Regions from separate parts of the Aeribacillus sp. FSL K6-8394 genome, predicted to be linked through region 2. Evidence: predicted binding sites of a transcription regulator. Region 2 holds the regulator's gene; each other region holds the start of a gene.
The links. Region 2 encodes Rex, which represses fermentation and respiration genes when NADH is low (regulators of the CRP and FNR family bind a similar motif). Its sites were predicted from a motif close to TTGTGAAATATTTCACAA; they were not measured.
Positions count from the first base shown of each region.

Region 1: the regulator Rex is predicted to act here: its motif matches at 2,445-2,462, upstream of NSR00_RS12180 (cytochrome c oxidase subunit 2A).
Region 3: the regulator Rex is predicted to act here: its motif matches at 1,366-1,383, upstream of NSR00_RS11930 (AtpZ/AtpI family protein).
Region 4: the regulator Rex is predicted to act here: its motif matches at 2,302-2,319, upstream of NSR00_RS04270 (DUF2249 domain-containing protein).

Region 1 covers NZ_JBBPAA010000001.1:2,576,163-2,580,088, forward strand. The annotation lists gene NSR00_RS12170 (b(o/a)3-type cytochrome-c oxidase subunit 1) at 105-1,745, opposite strand; gene NSR00_RS12175 (cytochrome c oxidase subunit II) at 1,742-2,215, opposite strand; gene NSR00_RS12180 (cytochrome c oxidase subunit 2A) at 2,231-2,386, opposite strand; gene NSR00_RS12185 (DUF423 domain-containing protein) at 2,673-3,044, opposite strand; gene NSR00_RS12190 (YwdI family protein) at 3,125-3,430, opposite strand; gene speE (polyamine aminopropyltransferase) at 3,582-3,926, shown strand, end outside.
Region 2 covers NZ_JBBPAA010000002.1:334,657-338,582, forward strand. The annotation lists gene NSR00_RS14115 (ABC-F family ATP-binding cassette domain-containing protein) at 1-1,487, opposite strand, end outside; gene NSR00_RS14120 (redox-sensing transcriptional repressor Rex) at 1,799-2,440, shown strand; gene NSR00_RS14125 (twin-arginine translocase TatA/TatE family subunit) at 2,455-2,628, shown strand; gene tatC (twin-arginine translocase subunit TatC) at 2,651-3,397, shown strand; gene NSR00_RS14135 (YdiK family protein) at 3,490-3,693, opposite strand; gene NSR00_RS14140 (CPBP family intramembrane glutamic endopeptidase) at 3,698-3,926, opposite strand, start outside.
Region 3 covers NZ_JBBPAA010000001.1:2,525,193-2,529,118, reverse strand. The annotation lists gene NSR00_RS11935 (S8 family serine peptidase) at 1-1,339, shown strand, start outside; gene NSR00_RS11930 (AtpZ/AtpI family protein) at 1,523-1,750, shown strand; gene NSR00_RS11925 (ATP synthase subunit I) at 1,753-2,136, shown strand; gene atpB (F0F1 ATP synthase subunit A) at 2,143-2,853, shown strand; gene atpE (F0F1 ATP synthase subunit C) at 2,923-3,135, shown strand; gene atpF (F0F1 ATP synthase subunit B) at 3,418-3,882, shown strand; gene NSR00_RS11905 (F0F1 ATP synthase subunit delta) at 3,879-3,926, shown strand, end outside.
Region 4 covers NZ_JBBPAA010000001.1:933,380-937,305, reverse strand. The annotation lists gene NSR00_RS04290 (iron-sulfur cluster assembly protein) at 1-494, opposite strand, end outside; gene NSR00_RS04285 (hypothetical protein) at 539-1,138, opposite strand; gene NSR00_RS04280 (hypothetical protein) at 1,135-1,785, opposite strand; gene NSR00_RS04275 (DUF2249 domain-containing protein) at 1,775-2,002, opposite strand; gene NSR00_RS04270 (DUF2249 domain-containing protein) at 2,007-2,240, opposite strand; partial or broken gene NSR00_RS18035 (helix-turn-helix domain-containing protein) at 2,761-2,904, opposite strand; partial or broken gene NSR00_RS04265 (GTP 3',8-cyclase MoaA) at 3,415-3,926, shown strand, end outside.

The DNA of each region.
Region 1 (3,926 bases), on a different contig from region 2:
CTCTACTTCTGTCTTCGGGGTTCGGGACTTACACCCTATAGTTCATGTACATGCCGGGCGCACATAAAAAAAACCGGGCGTGAAAATTCCACGCCCAGTTTCTTCTACCAGAATTTAAATCCCGGTGAACTTGGTGCATTTTCAATGATATCGATGACCGGTACTGTATAAGCGATTACAATTAGCACAACAGACAGGCCGATCCAAATTTTCCAATTTTCTAGAAGCAATGGCGTTTTTTCCGCATCTTCATGAACTTCACCAACTGGAAATTCTTCCGTTCCTTTTGGAGCAGCCACTGCCAAATTTATAACAATATAAAGAATCATCAAAATGGCAACGAATAAGATGGCTCCACCAACTGCCATGATAGTTTGATAAGACATCCATTCCAACGCCTGCGGATGGTCTCCATATGTTGTATAAGCGGTCCGCCGAGGAGCTCCAAACAAACCAACTGTATGCATGGCTCCTGACATTAGGAACATACCGATGCACCAGAAAACGGTTTGAATGATCCCTAATTTATTTAATCGCGGTGTTAACGTTCTGCCTGTTAAATGAGGAACCAACCAATAAGAAATACCAAAAAACGTCAACGCTACAGTGGTGGCCACTGTTAAATGGAAATGTCCTGTTACCCATAAAGTGTTATGAACGACTTGGTTCATTTGGTTACTTGCATTAATGATTCCGCCTGCTCCGCCAGGAATAAAAACGAGCATTCCCATAAACGGTGCAAAAAAGCGAACATCTGTCCACGGAAGTTTTTTCACCCAGCCAAACAGTCCGCTGGCCCCTTTTTCTCTTCCGCTTATTTCAAATGTTGCAAACAAAGCGAAAGCTGTCATTAAAGATGGAACAATGACCATAAACGTCAACACAATTTGCAAAAACTTCCAAAACGGAGTGATCCCAGACTCTAGTATTTGATGATGGAAGCCGACTGGGATGGAAAAAAGAACAAACAGTACAAACGCCAGTCTTGCAAGCGAATCGCTGAAAATTTTCCCGCCTATTATTTTTGGAATGATGACGTACCAGCACATATAGGCAGGCAATAACCAGAAATACACTAATGGATGGCCAAAATACCAAAAAAGTGTTCTGCTTAACAGCACATTGATTTTATCGACTAACCCGAAGGACCAAGGAATAAACTGGAATAATACCGTTACTGCTACGCCCAATGTTGCTATGATCCATAAAATCATTGTGGCAACTGCCATAAAGCTTAATAGAGGAGACGGTTTTCCTTCATTTTTCTTTTTCCAGACAGCGTATTGGCTAAACATGCCAGCTCCGCTTACCCAGCTGCCGACTACAACAAGCGTCAGACCGATATAAAACCATGGCGATGCTTTAAGTGGTGCATAAAAAGTGTATAGAACGGTCGCTTTATTTAATAAGATCATAACCGTTGTAATCGCTGTTCCAATCGTCATAAGCCAAAAGCCGATCCAAGCCGACTTTTTGGCAAACGGAGTTAAATCACCTGTCGTCCGACTCATGGAAGCATATAAAAAACCAATGATAAAAAATGTTGTAAAAACAAGTGCCAACAAAACGCCATGAGCAGTCAAAAGCTGATAATACCCGATCCCTGCCGGAAGCTCAAGCGTTCCGCTTCTAACAAAAGCCTGCAATAACCCGGCAATCGCTCCTAAAAACAATGCAATATAACCAACTGCAATATGGGCGAGCGCCAGCTTTCCATCGTTTGGGTGAAGCGCTGTATTTTTCATGCTTTTGTCACCTCAATTTTCGTGCTCATCATTTGGTGCCCAGTACCGCAATATTCGTTGCAAATTATTAAATAGCTGCCGGGTTTATGGAATGTATGTGTAAGCGAATTCACATGTCCCGGGGTCACCATCATGTTGACATTTGTGCCAACGATTTCAAGGCCATGAACAACATCTTTGCTTGTCACGATAATATGAACTTTTGCTCCCTCCGGTATTTTTATGTCATTCGGCATAAAGGCAAAAGCTTGAGAAACTATAACAAGTTCGTATTCGTTGTCTCCAATTTTCTTTAAGCCTGGTTGATTAAACGGCTCTGTGGTGTCTACTTTTTGCGGATCCAATGTGGTCAGATCACTCGGCGGATGATGACCTTGTGCAAATGCACTGATGCCCACGATTGTTAAAAACATCACAAGCGTACCTATACCTATTAATAGCCAAACCTTTTCAAGTTTGTGCAAATGCAAGATGATCCCCCTCCTTTATAATCGTTGAATAAATAAGTAGTAAACTCCAAACCAAGAAAGTATTAAAAAAAGAGCCAGCATAAGAACAGATAAAAAAGTGCCAAATAACGAATATTCTTTCTTTTGAGCAATTTCCTGCTCTTTTTTATCGGAGATGAATTCTTTTGCCACCCATAACACCACCTTTTCTTCTTTTAAAAAAATTGTAGTTTAGCTTACGTTAGTCAATCTGTGAAAAAAATCACATTTTCCATAGTACTTTTTGACAGTATGTTGAACAAAAAACATTGCATTCACACTGAATCTTCTATCATTAGGAAGCTAGGAGCCAAAATGAACGGGACACATTTTTGGATGAAGCTCTGGCTATGACCTTTGAATCGGTTAAGAAGGTCACCCTTTCATTTCTTTGCACAAAAAAAACGCCTGTCCCGATATAGTAGACAGACGTTTATATTTACATATATTTAACTGCAGCAACAGCAAGAAGAACCCACGCAATTAAAAATGAAATGCCTCCAAGCGGCGTAATTGCACCTAACACTTTGATCTGCGTCACACTTAATATATACAGGCTTCCGGAAAACAGGAGAATACCGATGAGCATAAGCCACCCGGCCCAATTTGCATAGCCTGCCTGCGGATGCTGCTGCAAAAACAGAGCCGTGACAAAAAGGCCAATCGAATGGAACATTTGATATTGTACACCTGTTTGCCATGTCTCCAAATATTTTTGCGGAATTTTCCCTTCCAAACCATGGGCGCCGAATGCTCCTAAAGCTACAGACAAAAAAGCACCGACGGCTCCAAGAATGAAAAATATTTTCATCATCTTCACCCCTTTTTCCCTTCATCTTACCTTATCGTCCATTTTTTTTAAATGAAGATTTTACAGATGACAAGATTTTGTTAGAAATCAAAAATAGATTCTCCATTTGCATCGTCTTCGACCAACAAACGTTCTTTCATTGTCAGCGTTTTGCTGTTTGCATTTCCGATCATTTTTTCCAGCTCTAATGGAGTTATTTCACTTTCGCTTTTTGGCTCTTGAATAGCTGAAAAATCATAATTTTCCTCTTGTTGATCCAAAATAACATCACATAAAGAACGGATGACAAGAAGCCGGGCTTTTAGATCATGAGGTGTTCCTGCTGCCTTTGCCTTTTTCAGTTCCTCCTCCATTTTGCCTATTATGCTTGAGACCGGTATATTCAACTCCTATCGCTCCTTATTGAAAGATAATGATCTTGCTTTTTTTATCATATTTGATTTTTTCCTTATTGACAAACTTGTCTGCTTCATTCACTTTTCATAACAAACTTGTTACAATAAGTAAGGAATTTTTGAGCACAAGGAGGGCCTGCAGATGGACAATCAATATTTGCAAACAATAAACGGCGATTTATGGTTAACAGAAGATGAAAGAGAAAATTTAAAAATCAGCTATAGAATCAAAGAAGTGCTTTTTTCAAAGCAATCCCCTTTTCAACATGTTATGGTATTGGATTCGTATGATTTTGGCCGCATGCTAGTGCTAGATGGTGTTGTGCAAACCACTTCTATTGATGGGCATATATATAATGAAATGATTTCCCATATCCCGCTCAATCTCCACCCAAATCCGGAAAAAGTGCTGATCATCGGCGGCGGAGACTGCGGTGTTGCCAGAGAAGTATGCAAATATGATTCAGTGAAGGAAATCGATATGGTG
Region 2 (3,926 bases):
CCAGGAAAATTTATCAGAGCGTTTTCCAATACTTCTTTGCTGTCGAGATCCAGATGATTCGTAGGTTCATCCATGATGAGAAAGTTAGCTTTTTTTAGCATTAATTTCGCTAAAGCGAGCCGAGCTTTTTCTCCTCCGCTTAAAGACGAGACGGTTTTCAGCACTTCATCTCCGGAAAAAAGGAAATTCCCTAAAACCGTTCGGATTTCTTTTTCTGTTTTTTCGGGATAGTCATCCCACAATTCATCTAAAACCCGTTTAGATGAAGACAAATCCGCTTGTTCCTGGTCATAATATCCGATTTGGACATTAGATCCAAACTGAATTTTTCCGCTCAGCGGCTTTAAGCGGTTGATGATCGTTTTTAATAAGGTAGATTTTCCAACTCCGTTTGGCCCTATTAAAGCAATTGAGTCCTTCCTGTTGATCGAAAAGTTAATATTTTTCACGATCGGAGTTTTTTGATCGTAGGAAAGGGACAAATCAATGGCTTTTAACACGTCATTGCCGCTTTGCTTTTCGATTTCGAAGGAAAAGCTGGCTGACTTCTCGTCCCCAGCGGGTCTGTCCAGTATTTCCATTTTCTCAAGCATTTTCCTTCTGCTTTGCGCACGTTTCGTTGTCGATGCTCTTGCTAAGTTTCGTTGAATAAAATCTTTCATCCGCGCGATTTCTTCTTGCTGTTTTTCAAATTGTTTTAATTCCCTTTCGTACGCTTCCGCTTTTTGTTTTAAATAAGTGCTGTAATTCCCAACATACTTCGTACAAACTGTTCGTGATATTTCATAAACAGTGTTGACAACGCGATCTAAAAAGTACCGGTCATGGGAAACAATTAGAACCGCTCCATTATAATGCTGTAAATATTGTTCGAGCCAGTTTAATGTTTCCATGTCGAGATGGTTTGTCGGCTCGTCGAGTATGAGCAGATCCGGTTTTTTCAACAGGAGCTTTCCGAGTGCTAACCGGGTTTTTTGTCCTCCGCTCAAAACCGAAATTTTAGTTGAATAGTCGTAATCAGCAAACCCTAATCCATGCAGCACAGAACGGATATCCGCCTCATATTGATATCCGCCATTTTCTTTATATAAATGTTGGAGTGAATCATATTCCTTCATTAAGCTTTGCAAAGCATGAGAATCTCCAGCTGAGGAGATAGCTGCCATTTTTTGTTCAATATTTCGCAGCTCAGCTTCGATGTTCCGCAGCTCTTCAAAAACGGTTAGCATTTCATCCCATATTGACTTAGTTGATTCTAATCCTGTGTTTTGTGCCAGATAGCCGATTGTTAAATCTTTTGGCTTCACAATTTCACCAGAATCAAAGGGCATTTCACCGGCAATGATTTTCAATAATGTTGATTTTCCGGCTCCATTGCGGCCTACAACGGCGATTTTATCTCCTGTTTGGATTTCCAGCTTAATATTCGATAAAATAAGGTCAGCACCATAATATTTTGTGATTTTGTTTAACTGCAATAAAATCATCCATAGTTCACCTCAATCTTTGCTAGAATAAGTGTAGCCTATATATTTGACTGCAGGCAACTGACCTGATGAACAAAAGGACAAGAAATTGTAACAATCGTTCAAAAGACACGAATAAAAAAATAGTGTATAGTTTTTATATAAGGAGAGTTTGGAGAAAAAACAAATAAAAAGAAATGTAGACGGAGAAGAAGATCAGGATGGAAGCGTTATCAGTCTGATATTGTTTCATACAGGCGAGCAGCCGCTTGCTAGAAAACATAGTTAAAAACAAAATTAGTCAGGTTGTTTTGGATTGCGAGGGATGAGCATTGAATCAAGATCAATCTAAGATACCGCAAGCAACTGCAAAAAGATTACCTCTATATTATCGGTTTTTGCAAAATTTACATGCCTCGGGAAAACAACGTGTTTCCTCTCAAGAACTGAGTGAAGCAGTAAAAGTAGATTCTGCGACAATTAGAAGGGACTTTTCATATTTCGGAGCGCTGGGCAAAAAAGGTTATGGATATAATGTCAATTATTTGTTATCATTTTTTAGAAAGACGCTTGACCAAGATGAGTTGACCAAAGTTGCCCTCATTGGCGTCGGAAATTTGGGAACAGCTTTTTTAAATTACAATTTTACAAAAAATAACAACACACAAATTGTTATTGCATTTGACATTAATAAACGAAAAGTAGGAATGAAAATTGGTGGAGTTCCAATTTATCATTTGGATCAGCTAGAAAGTGAATTGCCTGATGATGTGCCTGTTGCGATATTAACGGTCCCGGCAACTGCCGCTCAAGGAATAACGGATCGGTTAGTGGAAAAAGGCATAAAAGGCATTTTAAATTTTACGCCGGCTCGCTTAAATGTTCCGGATAAAATTCGGATTCATCATATCGATCTATCTGTTGAACTTCAGGCTCTTGCATATTTTTTAAAACATTATTCGAATGAAGATTGAAGGAGCGATATTAAATGCCAACAATTGGAATTGGAAGCTTGCTGTTGATTGTATTTGCAGCTCTGCTTGTTTTCGGGCCGAAAAAACTTCCTGAGCTTGGAAAAGCTATAGGAGAATCATTAAAGGAGTTTAAAAGTGCCACGAAGGGCTTAGCAGACGATGATGAAGAAAACAAGAAAAATGAATAGCAAGAAGAATGGATGAATAATGATGAGCGAAAAAAAAATGTCTGTGTTGGAGCATATAGCGGAGCTTAGAAAACGGCTGATTATTGTAGTCGTTTTCTTTTTCGTTGCTATGATTACTGGCTTTTTCATAGCGAAGCCAATTATTGTTTTTTTACAGCAAACTGATGAAGCAAAGCAATTCGCCTTAAATGCTTTTCGTCCTGCAGATCCATTGATCGTTTATATGCAGTTTACATTTATTATTGCTTTAATTCTAACTTTCCCTGTTTTATTGTACCAGCTTTGGGCGTTTATCAGCCCAGGACTGTATGAAAAAGAAAGGCGGGTCACATTAAGTTATATACCGTTGTCGGTTGCTTTATTTCTTTTAGGTATAAGCTTCTCTTATTTTATTTTGTTTCCTTTTGTCATCGATTTTATGGGGCGGCTTTCCAATGATTTAAACATTCAACAAATGATAGGAATAAATGAATACTTTCGTTTCCTGCTGCAGTTAACATTGCCTTTCGGACTGTTGTTTCAGCTTCCCGTTGTCATTATGTTTTTAACAAGACTCGGGATCATCAATCCGGCGTTTTTGGTAAAGGTTAGAAAATATGCGTATTTTGTATTGCTTGTTATCGCAGCGATCATTACGCCGCCTGAAATTGTGTCGCATTTAATGGTCACGATTCCGCTATTCATTTTGTATGAAATAAGTATCATTGTTTCAAGATTTGCTTACAAAAAAGCACAGTCTTCTCAAATAAAAGAATCAGATCAAAAGTAAAACCGATGGGCTGTTATAAACATATCCCTGTCAAGTAGACAGTATAGGCTTTTTTCCTACTGTCTACACAAGAGGGATAATATCATTACACCTCATCGGTTGTTTTTTGCTTTCCGAATTTTATATGAGAAAGTGAACATGCGGATGGAAACAGCAAAATCAAACGTGGCTAAAATCATTAAAATCATATTTGTAGCTGTCCACATACCATTTTCAGCATGATGAATTGCTAAATATGTAAATAGAACTCCCATGATAAAATAGAAGAGTCCCATGGAAACGGGATGAAAATTCATAATCTTAGCTGCCTCCAATAATGATTTGTATTTGTTCCATTTGCTTCATCATGTTTTCAATCTCATCATGATAAATTGTTTGAATGATGACTACGATTGTATTCATCATTGTATGGGCAAAAATAGGGACTAATATGCGTTTTGTTTTATAATATAAAAAAGCGAACGTAAATCCCATTGCTGTATAACGCAATAAAAGTTCAGGCTCCCCATGCACGATGCCGAACAATAGC
Region 3 (3,926 bases), on a different contig from region 2:
TGACGTAAAGTATTTAACCCTTTCAGGATTTCAAAAGAAAATGCCAGCTGACTCTTTGTTCAATTCTGCCCCTTGGACAACAATTAGAGGACGAATAGAATATGCAGGCTTAGGGGAGAAAAAAGACTTTAAACCTTCTGTTAAAGGAAAAATAGCCTTGGTGAAGCGCGGGGAAATCACGTTTGCCGAAAAAGTGAAAAATGCAAAATCAGCCGGAGCCCAAGCGTTGATTATTTACAATAACATGAAAGGGAGATTTACCGGCAATTTAGAAGAAAAATTGGACTTTCCTGTTGTCTCCATCTCAAAGGAAGATGGCGAATGGCTGCTGAAACAATTGAATAAAAAATCGTTCATCAAAACAACCATTCAGATAGAACAAGATCGCCTCGCACCCTTTTCATCAAAAGGGCCGGTAACAGTCACATGGGAAGTGAAGCCCGATCTTGTCGCGCCTGGTGTAGCAATTGACAGCACAATACCTAAAGGGTATATGGCTCTTCAAGGAACAAGCATGGCTGCTCCGCATATAGCAGGTGCAGCGGCATTGATCAAACAAAAGCATCCAGATTGGTCGCCGGAACAAATAAAAGCAGCTATGATGAATACTGCTAAACCGCTTTATGATCAAAATGGAAGGCTGTACAAGGTGTTTGAGCAGGGGGCGGGAAGAATCGATATTTTATCGGCTGTTCAGACAAGAGCTCTCGTTTATCCGGCATCTCTATCATTCGGTCAATTTCACAAAAATATCGGCAGGAAAAAGAAAGAGATCACGTTAACTCTTGAAAATCTCTCCGATCAAGAAAAAACGTTTGTTTTTTCTAAACCGCATTATCAAAAAGGGGTTCAATGGCAGCTCCCTATTTCCGTAAAGGTTCCTGCTAACGGGAGAAGAGAAGTATCCGTCTCGATTGATGTTGCACCAAAATCATTGAGGGAAGGATTGTATGACGGGACTCTTGTTGTGACAGCCGGCAGCCAGACAATCCGCCTTCCATATTTATTCGTTGTTGGCGAACCGAATTATCCAAAAATCATGGGATTTGAATTTGGGCTTGCCGATCAAGGGAATATGTACCATTATGAGCTTTATTTGCCGCAAGGGGCGGATGAATTCGGGATTGCCCTGTATGATCCGGACACTTTAACATTCAAAGGCTTTTTAGACTGGCAAAGAAATATTCCGGGAGGTTTGTTGAAAAGAGACATTTCCGGGCAATTTAAGGACATTCCAAACGGCGTTTACAAAGCGCTTATTTTTGCAAAAAAAGACGGGGAAGAAAGCAGCTATGAAACGACAATCATTTTAGATAAAAAAATATTAAAAAGTCAATAGAAACGGCAAAAATATTTGTGAACAAATTGTGATATTCTTAACAAATAGCACAACTTTTGACGTGAAACAGATTGACATTGATTGGTGCCTATTGTATGCTAAACGGGGTGGGATGATAAGGTTTTCAACAGCCTTTTGATATAATAAAAAATAAGGTAATTTTATATTGTGAGGACATACCCAATGCGGCAAAAAGAGCACCATCCGCTCCGAGCATACGCTTTAATGACCGCCATTCTTTCCTATTTGGCAGGATCAGTGCTCGTTGGGATTTTTGCAGGAAGATGGCTTGATCGACAGTTGCATACAGAACCCGTTTTTTTGATCATTGGTCTTCTAATTGGACTGGCTGCGGGAATAATTGCGATGCTGAGATTAGTCCAACATTTTTTTCAGGAGAATGAACGGTAACTATGGATCGTATTGAAAAATTGTTTGTGCGCAGCAAAAAATATTTGCTGTTTTTGCTTGCCATCTATGTGTTAGCATGGGGGTTTACTCCTTATCAAGATATTTTCCTCGGTCTTGCCCTTGGTACAAGCTTTAGCCTCTATAATTTATGGATACTAGTGCGTAAATCAAAGCAAATACAGCAAGCAATCGAAGAAGGCCGTACAGCACGTTCGCTTGGAACGGTTTCAAGGATGGCAGCCGCAGGATTGGCGGTATTAATCGCACTCAAATTCCCTGAACATTTCCATTTAATTAGCGTGGTTATTGGTTTAATGACAATCTATATTGTCATTATGATAGATTCTATTCTATACATTTGCGGACAAGCTTGGGAAGAGAGGTGAATTTTGTTGGGTCACGAAGCGCCGATAGTAAAATTATTAGGACTTGAATTTAATTTGTCCAATATTTTGATGATACTTGTTTCTAGCGCAATTGTATTTATCATCGCCGTATTGTCGACCCGCTCTTTGGCAATGAAGCCAACGGGTATGCAAAACTTTTTGGAATGGGTCATGGATTTTGTGAAAAACATTATTAACAGCACGATGGACTGGCAGACAGGTGGCCGATTCCTTACTTTAGGAATGACGCTCATCATGTACATTTTTGTTTCCAATATGCTTGGTTTACCATTCGCTATCGTTGTTGACCATGAGCTTTGGTGGAAATCGCCTACGGCTGATCCTACCATAACGCTGACACTGGCCATTTTAGTCGTCGGTTTATCGCATTATTACGGGATTAAATTAAAAGGCTTTTCCGCCTATGGAAGCGACTTTTTCAAGCCACTGCCGTTTTTGTTCCCGCTTAAAATTATTGAAGAGTTTGCAAACACGTTGACGCTTGGTCTTCGTCTTTACGGTAACATCTATGCTGGGGAAATTTTGCTAGGTTTGCTTGTCAGCTTGGCAACTAGCGGAGCATTCGGCTTCATCGGGGCAATTATTCCGATGATGGCGTGGCAGGCATTCAGTATTTTTGTAGGTGCAATCCAAGCTTTTATCTTTACAATGTTAACAATGGTTTATATGGCGCATAAAGTTAGCCATGACCATTAAAAATAAATGACTTCATCACAATGTTTGTGTAAAAAATTATTTTTAAACAAATAAAGGAGGACTTTATTCATGAATTTATTAGCAGCTGCAATTGCAATTAGTTTAGCGGCACTTGGTGCTAGTATTGGTAACGGACTTATCGTATCTCGTACATTAGAAGGTATTGCTCGTCAACCTGAGGCGCGCGGTATGCTTCTAACTACTATGTTTATCGGGGTTGCGTTGGTTGAGGCGATTCCGATTATCGCGGTTGTTATTGCATTTATGGCTTTTGGTGCGTAATTTGAAAATTTCAAAAGAGCCTTGCCTAGATTGGTGTTGAAAAAGGCTTTTTAGAAATCGACATGCAATCAATTTGCGTGAAGTCCGAATCGAAAGGACAGCAAGTGAAAAAGAGGAAATGGCGAAGTTATTTAAGCATCTTCGCCATTCCTTTATGTTGTGAATGGTAAAAGAGTCCCAATATAGCCGGTAGTTGGAAAACGGAAGTTTTGAAGGGAGTGAAACGAAGCCGTGTTAACAGTTGAATTTGCCCTCGGAGCTGGAGGCTTCGCAGCAGGAGATATGCTCGTTCAGCTCGTTGTATTTTTAGTTTTGTTAGCATTGCTCAAAAAATATGCTTTTGGTCCGCTTATGGGCATTATGAAACAGAGGGAAGAATTTATTGCAAATGAAATAAATGCTGCGGAAGAAAAGCATGCGGAAGCCAAAAAGCTTGCCGAAGAGCAGCGTGAGCTATTAAAGCAAGCCCGCATCGAAGCACAGGAGCTTGTTGAAAATGCGAAAAAACTCGGCGAACAGCAAAAAGAAGATATCATCCAAGCGGCTCGTGCGGAGGCAGAAAGACTGAAAGAAGCAGCCAAGAAAGAAATCGAACACGAAAAAGAGCAAGCTGTTGCTGAATTGCGTAATCAAGTGGCATCATTATCCGTTCTTATTGCTTCTAAAGTGATTGAAAAAGAATTGAATGAAGCTGAGCAAGAGAAGCTGATCAATGATTATATTAAAGAGGTAGGAGAACAGTTATGATTGGCGGAGTGGCAAAGCGCTATGCGTCAGCTCTTTTTCAAATT
Region 4 (3,926 bases), on a different contig from region 2:
ATACCCTTCCGCTTCATCTGGTTAAGCGTTCTGCTAACGGTTTCACGGGAAGTTCCGATCATATTTGCCAATTCCCGATTCGTTAAATGGGTTGTCAAACGATAAAGTTTTCCTTGCGGCAGTGCATTCGTTTTTGTAAGCCGCAACAGCAACAATACGATTTGTTCATATGTATTATGAAGAATTTGCTCTTCTAACCGATTTTGCAAATCTATAATTTTTTCACTCATCACACGAAACAATTTGATGGACAATACCGGAAAGAGCATAAGCGTTTCCTCTTGAATGCCTTCAATATCACGCAATGCGCGTTTCACACCGCCTGCTATTGAGTCGTGCAACGGACAGCCGGGTGTAGTCAATGTCATTAAAATGAATGCAGTTCCGTCTTTTACTTCAATCTTATAGATCAGTCCTAAATCAACAACATTAATTCCCAATTCAGGATCTAAAACGTTTTGCAGTTTTTCCAAGATCTTTGCTTTTATTTCCATTGTAACATCACCCTTTATATTTCAGTAAATCGTTCCCTCATTTTTTATTTCAGCAATACGGAGCCAATCGTACAGGCAAATAATCCAGAAAACAGCACCATTCCTCCTTGAGCAAGATAAAATAGACCAGTACTTGAAGAGGCAAGAGCAGCGGTCATGCCGATAAGACTCGCAACAAATAAACAACATTCCATCACAATCCATTTTTCATTTATCATTTGTTTCAAAGTCGGCACCGCTTCTTTGCCGATTTTTTTGCTATACCGGTGTGTCCACCATAGAAAAGGAACAATTTTATATAAGTAGCCAATGATGCTTAATACAATCCAGCCGAACAGATAACAGTAGATGATGATGGAAAAGATGCGGGAATGGATTTCACTTTCAAAAGAAAAACCGGCCGCCGCTATATGCAGGATGACTCCAAAAACAATGGCCAAAAGAGCAAACAGAAAAGGTTTATCCAGTTTTTTCTTCATCCTTTTCTTTAAAATGGCAAACATATGGTATGCAAACAACCCATATCCGACAGCCATCAATTGAAGCCCTGCTGATAACAACCGGTCATTTGCCGTTATAAAACTGATGAAAGTTAACACAAGACCGCTTATATAAAAAATGTAGACATATCGGGCCGTGTTCATTGAAAAATGATGCGCCAATGAAAACATCGGAACCATTTTGTAAGAAAATCCAAAGATAAGAAGTGTAAACCAGCCGGAAAATCCCAGCAAAATATATGTGCTTTGAAAATCAAATCATGATCGATTAATTGTCTCACGCTCCAAAAATGATAGGCAAGCGTCAATCCGAGCCCGATCGTTAAGAGCAAACAAGTGAGGGCAGTACCAACAAATAAAGTGATGACCGTTCTTTTCTTCTGTTTTTTTAATGTCATGAACATCTGCCATAAAAACATTACAATCCCACAAGTAAGAAGCAAGCCTGAAAATATAGCCATTTGAATATTAAAGGCCAGGCTGATGCTAAAAGATAGTATTCCTAATGACGTGACGACCATTTGGATAAAAGCAAATGATTCATTCCATATCGGGGTTAAAAACACGACTGGAACAAGCTGATACATGGCCCCCATGGCTGTCATTAAAGCAAAGCCAATCACTAATAAATGGACAGCTGACAATACGACAGGAAGGCGCATTTCTCCGGTTGAAAGCTGACGAGTTGACAGAAATAAAAGAATTTGAGAAAGGAAAAACGCCAGCAAGCCAAAAATAATAAACGAAAAAGGGATTCGAATATTCGTTTCATAAGTATGATTAGCCGTCATCATCGTCATCCTTCTTTTCAATCGTTATTTCATAGCTTCCATCACTGCGCTTTTGCGTTTGATAGGTATAACCGAGATCGTCAAGCTGTTCAAATAAAAACATTGGGCGGCGGTCATTAATAATTTTCAACGCTTCTCCTTTTTTTAATTTTGCTAATGCCGTTAAAGTCCGCATCATCGGTTGTGGGGGCTCTAAGCCGCGATTATCCAGTATCATTTTTTCAATCCTCCGTTTTAACAAAGGTAATTTTCCAATGTTTATCCTCTATTTTTTCCGCTTGATAAGAAAACCCTTTTTTCTTCATGATAGGAAAAAGCGGAACGGGTTTAAACGGAGCGTGTAAAATAAATACATCTCCTTGTGCAAGAGGCTGAATGGCCGCCATGATTTTTTGAAACGGCTCTAATTTCTTCTTTAAATCTTCGCGAACATCTAATTCAACAGTTTTTCCCATCCATATTCTCCTTTCCATCTTTTTTATCAATGTTCATCATAGTAAAAACAATTCCCGCAATTTGTGATTTGCTTCACTTCATCGGCATCACTTTTGAAAAGTTTATGAATAATTGATTCGTGATGCCGTATTGGCATATATCCTTCCAATTGAGGGAAGGGAAGATGTTGCAACATCAATTGAACTGCTTGTTAGAAAATGTTTCAGTTTTCAATGAAAGATCGGTACCATTTCGCTAAGGATATTGTTTTGCTTGAAATAGAAAGGAGAGTGTGTGTTTTTAAAGCGGAAACAGCTGATGGCATGTAGGGAAATTTATTTCTTTGTTAATATGGTCAGCGGCCATTGTGCGAAAAATACGTCTAACCCGGACAAAGCGCTATTGCAAAAAGATCATTCTAACATTGAAAGTATGTCATTGACATCAAAAAGATGGTTGCCTGAAAAGTGTGCTAGAAGAAAAAAGCGGGGCGTAAACCAAGTTAATGCCATTCTCGAAAACGATTGAGAAGTTGTTCATCTATTTAGGTAGCTGGTATTTTTTCATCTTATTGTAAAGTGTAACTTGTGAAATCCCTAATTCTCAGGAAGCTTTGGATTTGTTGCCGGCGGTTTTCTTTAATGATTTTTCTATCAGTTGTTTTTCGATAGTATCTTTTTTCAATCAACTTTGAGTTTTTTCGAGTCTGGACGGATTCTCGACAGGTGACCCGAAATGGAAAAAGCTAAGAAGATCCTGTTGATGGATGAACGGTTTTCTAATATAATAACCATTCTTTCCATCAAGTCGCCAAGCATTGGTACATTGTCCATAATGAAAACTGCTGATTCTATTATGAAAGCCTCCGTTTGCCGAAATCGTAAAATATTTTTTGTGTATCTATTTTGCTTTCTCAATTCATTGTATAGAGCCCCATCATGTTAGCCATAAAAAAAATGATAAATTGGTAAAATGTATTCCAAATAGGTTTCTTTTTCAGAAAATTTTTTTTACAATTAATTTAACCTTTTATGATCATTCGAATTTATGTGACAGAGATCTCATTCTATTGTTTATCTTGTCTGTAACATATGAAGAATGAATGTATAAGATGTTGCGAGATCAATTAACCGCCCTTTATTGAATTTGCGCATTTCGGTGACAGACCGATGGAATTTTCGTTGTGTATTCTGTATGTTGAAATGGAAGGAAGACAGTATTCTTTTATGAAACGGGAATAACTAATGACGTTTGAAGAAATATATCGTTTGGTCAGCCTCTTTACGTTTAGGCATTCGAAAAATTCGTCTGACCGGAGGGACGAAAGGACATTGATGTACTAATATCGATGTTAAAAAATATTCAAGATCTTCAAGACGTTTCATTGACCAATAACGGATATTTTTAATATCATATGCCAAACGTTTAAAAAAAGCGGGCATGAACCGGATCAATGTCAGTTTAAATGCTTTAAATAACGAAATTTTTTCTAAAATGAACGGAGGTAAAGCAAAGTCTGAGGAAATTGTTAGAGGAATTGAAGAAGCGGTTTCACAAGGTCTGGCCGTAAAGGTGAACATGGTTGTAAAAGGAATAAATGAGAGCGAAATTTTACCGATGGCTCGTTTTTTTGAAGAAAAAGGAATGACGATCCGCTTCATCGAATATATGGATGTCGAAACCTTAAACGGTTGGAAAATGGACGA